2 regions of the Clostridium sp. TJA085 genome follow, and region 2 is predicted to be linked to the other one. Evidence: predicted binding sites of a transcription regulator. Region 2 holds the regulator's gene; the other holds the start of a gene.
The links. The regulator LexA, encoded in region 2, represses DNA repair genes until DNA is damaged. The targets are predictions, from matches to a motif close to CNAACANNTGTTNG.

Region 1: a site for LexA is predicted at 1,118-1,131, ahead of uvrA (excinuclease ABC subunit UvrA). Genes of this name have one in related genera too.

What each region holds. Positions count from the first base shown of each region.
Region 1 covers NZ_JBZEEZ010000002.1:421,645-424,067, forward strand. The annotation lists gene uvrA (excinuclease ABC subunit UvrA) at 1-1,076, opposite strand, end outside; gene AC4FQW_RS09150 (C-GCAxxG-C-C family (seleno)protein) at 1,299-1,745, opposite strand; gene uvrB (excinuclease ABC subunit UvrB) at 1,939-2,423, opposite strand, start outside.
Region 2 covers NZ_JBZEEZ010000001.1:513,724-516,146, forward strand. The annotation lists gene AC4FQW_RS02790 (methionine gamma-lyase family protein) at 1-180, shown strand, start outside; gene AC4FQW_RS02795 (hypothetical protein) at 217-444, opposite strand; gene lexA (transcriptional repressor LexA) at 951-1,556, opposite strand; gene AC4FQW_RS02805 (hypothetical protein) at 1,705-2,130, shown strand; gene AC4FQW_RS02810 (hypothetical protein) at 2,225-2,423, shown strand, end outside.

The DNA.
Region 1 (2,423 bases), on a different contig from region 2:
AATCTTTTACCTTCTGTTCCATATAACAATACTTTAACAACTTCATTTGATAAATCTTTTATTGGTGTATTTAAATCAAAGTTATATTCTTTGCTTAAAGCTTTTAAAAAGGCAAATGTCCATGAATCTTCTTTTAGTCTACCTTCACCCCAACAAGCTATGGCACCTTCCATTATACTTAAATCTTTATTTGGTATTATTAAATTTTCATCTATTTCAATTAATGAACCAAGTCCATCACAATAATCACATTTACCAAAAGGTGAATTAAAAGAAAACATTCTAGGTGCTAATTCCTCAATACTTATATTACAATCAGGACAAGCAAAATTTTCACTATAAAGAGTATCTTCTCCACCTATCTCATTAATAATAACTAATCCTTCTCCAAGCTTTAATGCCGTTTCTATTGAATCAGTTAACCTTTTTTCTATTCCTTCTTTTATTACTAATCTATCTACAATTGCTTCTATATTATGCTTTTTATTCTTTTCTAATTTTACTTCATCTTCCGTAAGGTCATATACCTCACCATCTATTCTTGCTCTTATAAAACCATTTTTCTTTATATTTTCTAATAATTTTTCATGAGCTCCTTTTCTACCTCTTATAACTGGTGCTAAAATTTGAACTTTTGTTCTCTCTTCTAACGCCATAACTTTATCAATTATTTGATCTACAGATTGTTTGCTTATTACTTTTCCACACTTTGGGCAATGTGGAATTCCTACTCTTGCGTAAAGCAATCTTAAATAATCATATATTTCTGTTATAGTTCCAACTGTTGACCTAGGATTTTTACTTGTTGTTTTTTGGTCTATTGATATAGCTGGTGATAATCCTTCGATATTTTCAACATCTGGTTTATTCATTTGACCTAAAAACTGTCTTGCATAAGCTGAAAGAGATTCCACATATCTTCTTTGACCTTCAGCATATAATGTATCAAAAGCTAATGATGATTTACCTGAACCTGAAAGTCCAGTAAATACAATTAACTTATCTCTAGGTATTTCTAAACTAACATTTTTTAAATTATGTACTTTAGCTCCTTTTATTATAATTTTATCTTTCATATAACTACCTCTCTTTTAACTTAAGTTTATAATTAAATACACGAACATATATTCTCATTATTAATTTTAAATTTATCTCTCTTTATTGTCAATTATACCATTCATTCAGTTCTTTAATAATTAATATTATTTAATAATTATATACTTTATTTGAATAAAAAAAGCTAAACAATATAATATTATATTGTTTAGCTTTTATTTCATTTATGTATAAACTCTTTATTATAAATTTTTTTCTCTTATTATTATTTCAGCAGCAGCCTCTGCCATTTCTCCTGTAAATCTTACACATTGATCTTTGTGTTCTTTTGAACCCATAACCATACCTTTTGTTAACACACTACAGCAAGTTAGCTTATTTGCTTCTCTAAATCTATCATGTAATTCTTTTGATAGTTCTAAAGTCTTATTTACCTCTTCTCCACCTAGTTCATTTCTACCAAATATCATTCCTATAGCCATTACAGCACCTGTTAAAGCTCCACATGTACATCCAGCTCTCCCTATTCCTACTGGAAATCCTGATGCAAATTTTATTACGTCATCACTTAACTCTGGCATAAATTCATCTTTTAAAGTTTTAACTATAGATTCTGAACAGAACAGTTGTCCATCTCTGTAATATTTTTCAGCTGTTTCTTTTATTCTAAGTAATCTTTCATCTTTCATAATTAACGCCTCCTAAATTATATACAAAATAATTTTATCATATTATTTAATTATATTCTGTTATATTTCTTTCACTTTTTTTATTAAAACACTTCTGTTATTTAATTATTTTCCTTTAATAATTTATAAATTTGGTCTATCTTATAAATAAAAAAGCTAACCGATAATCTTTAAAATACCGATTAGCTTTTTATTATTTTTTAAGTTTATTTATCATATCTCTAAGTTCAGCAGCTCTTTCAAACTGAAGATTTTTAGAAGCATCCATCATTTCATCTGTATATTTCTTAATTAAATCTTCTCTTTCTTTCTTAGTCATATTTTTAGGTTGATGTTCTATTTCATACTTAGTTTCTTCTTCAGCCACTTTAGTAGCTTCTATTACTTCCCTTACATCCTTTATTATTGTCTTTGGAACTATATTATGCTCTTTATTGTATTCCTTTTGTATTTCTCTTCTTCTTTCTGTTTCTTTAATAGCCCTATCCATTGAACCTGTTATTGTATCTGCATACATTATTACTTTACTTTCTGAATTTCTAGCTGCTCTTCCTATTGTTTGAATAAGTGAAGTTTCTGATCTTAAGAATCCTTCTTTATCAGCATCTAAAATTGCAACTAAAGCAACTTCAGGAATATCAAGTCCCTCTCTTAAAAGGTTTATTCCAACTAAAACAT
Region 2 (2,423 bases):
CCTGGATATGAAGATGAAGTTATAATGGCAGCTGGAGCATTTATTCAAGGATCTTCAATAGAGTTATCAGCTGATGCTCCAATAAGAGAACCTTATATAGCATATATTCAAGGTGGACTTACATTTGATCATGCTAAAATAGGTATATTAATAGCTTTAAATAATGTTTTAAATAGTTAGCTTAAAGTAAAAGACTTAGTTTTTAAACTAAGTCTTTTATTTATTTAAAATCTTAAGTTCTGATTTATTTGAAATTTTAACTTTATAATTTTTAAATAAATTTCTATTTAATAAATAAAACTCTTTATTAAAATTATCTAATTTTTCATTTATATATAATTCTTCCTCTTTAATCATTTGACCTTCTTTGACTATAGTTACTCCATTAAAAACAAATTTAGATTTTTTATAAAATATTAAAACTATAAAATTATAAATATCCATAGATGAATATAATATATTTACAGATATTAAACAAATAATATATAAATTATTGTAATCTAATATTAAAGGAACTATAGTTAAAAATATAATAGGAGAAAGAATAGATATAATATGTCTATATTTTTTTAGTTCTCTAGTATTAGCAATAGAAATGTGTAAGTTATCTTTCCAAAATATTAAATAAGTATTTTTAAAATCAAAATAAAAAATATATTTTATAAATATTCTAATAATAAAACATAAAATAGAATAGAGTAGTATTAATTTAAAATATGTTATAAATGTTATTATAAATTTTCCATTATAATTTATTAAATTATATCCTAATAAATAAAAAATATAAAAAAACATTAATATAAATATAAAAAATCTTATATTGAAAGCATAATTTTCTTTATAGGTATTAGTTTCTTTTATTAAAATTTTCACTTTTCATACTCCTTATAAATATAAAATAAAAAAGAGACTCATACTTTTTATATATGAACCTCTTAATTAATATATTCTTAATATGATCTAAAAATCCCAACTAACTTACCTAATATTTTACAATCATCAACTATCATAGGTAACATAGCATCATTTTCGGGTTGTAATCTTATATGATCATTTTCTTTAAAAAATCTCTTAATAGTTGAAGAGTCATCAATTAAAGCTACTACTATATCACCATTAGAAGCATGTTGAGTTTTTTCTATAATGGCTAAATCTCCATCATTAATTCCAGCATTTATCATACTATTACCGCTTACTCTAAGCATAAAAAGTTCATTGTTGTGCTTAATAAAATCAAGTGGCAATGTAAAAGTATCTTCAATATTTTCAGTAGCTAATATAGGAGTGCCTGCTGTTATATTTCCAACTATAGGAATATTTATCATTTCACGTTTTGGTTGTAAGAATTCAACGATTTCTAATGCCCTAGGTTTTGTAGGATCTCTCTTTATAAGCCCCTTTTTTTCTAATCTTTTTAAGTGCCCATGTACTGTTGATGTAGATTTTAAGCTAACCGCTTCACAAATCTCTCTTACAGATGGTGGGTAACCTTTATTTTCAGTATAATTTTTTAGGAATTCATATATTTGACTTTGTTTATCTTTACCATCTAACATTGCATAGCACCTCACGTTTTTTATTAATTATAACATATGATTATTAATATATCAAACTTATGTTCTAAGAACATTAGTTCCATTTGCTATATTCATTTTTATTTGTTATAATGTAATTTGATTTTGCACTTTAGAAGGTGGTGTATGTATGAAAAACAAATATAACGAAGATGATTATTGCGATTTATATGAAAATAAAATTTGCGATAATTGCGGTAAATGTTTAGAAAATGAAGGTGTTGATATAAGAGCTATAAAAATAGAAGATATATCAAAAAATATAGAAGAAAATAAATTTCTTGAAGAAGAATTTAAAAATACAATAGCTAAAGCTAAAAATATTGATCCTTCTTTAGAAAAAGAAGACTTAGAAAAAGCTTTAAAAGAAGCTTATTCAATGATACAAGGACAACTAGACGATTCTATATCTAAAAGCGATGAGCAAGAAGATTATGTAGATGCATTTGAGTTTGTAGAATATTTAGATGAAGCAAACCTTGATTATGATTCTTTAGAAGATAACACAGAAGAAATATTTCCTGGAGTAAGAAGATTGGTTAAAAGAAGCAACTAAATTAAATTTAGTTGCTTCTTTTATTTTGGTATAATTTATACATTTTAATAAAATACTATTATTGTAGCAATTTACATGATAGGAGAGATATTATATGAAGAAAACTAAATTATTAATTATTATAGGATTATTAGCAACATCACTTTCATCATTTATTTCTTGTAGTCCTAAACAAACTGTTGAAGATACAAAAGAAAAAGTGGAACAAGGCTATGATGCAACTAAAGAGAAAGTAAAAGAAGGAGTAGATTCAGCAAAGGATCTTGCAGATAATATATTCAATGATGAAGAAA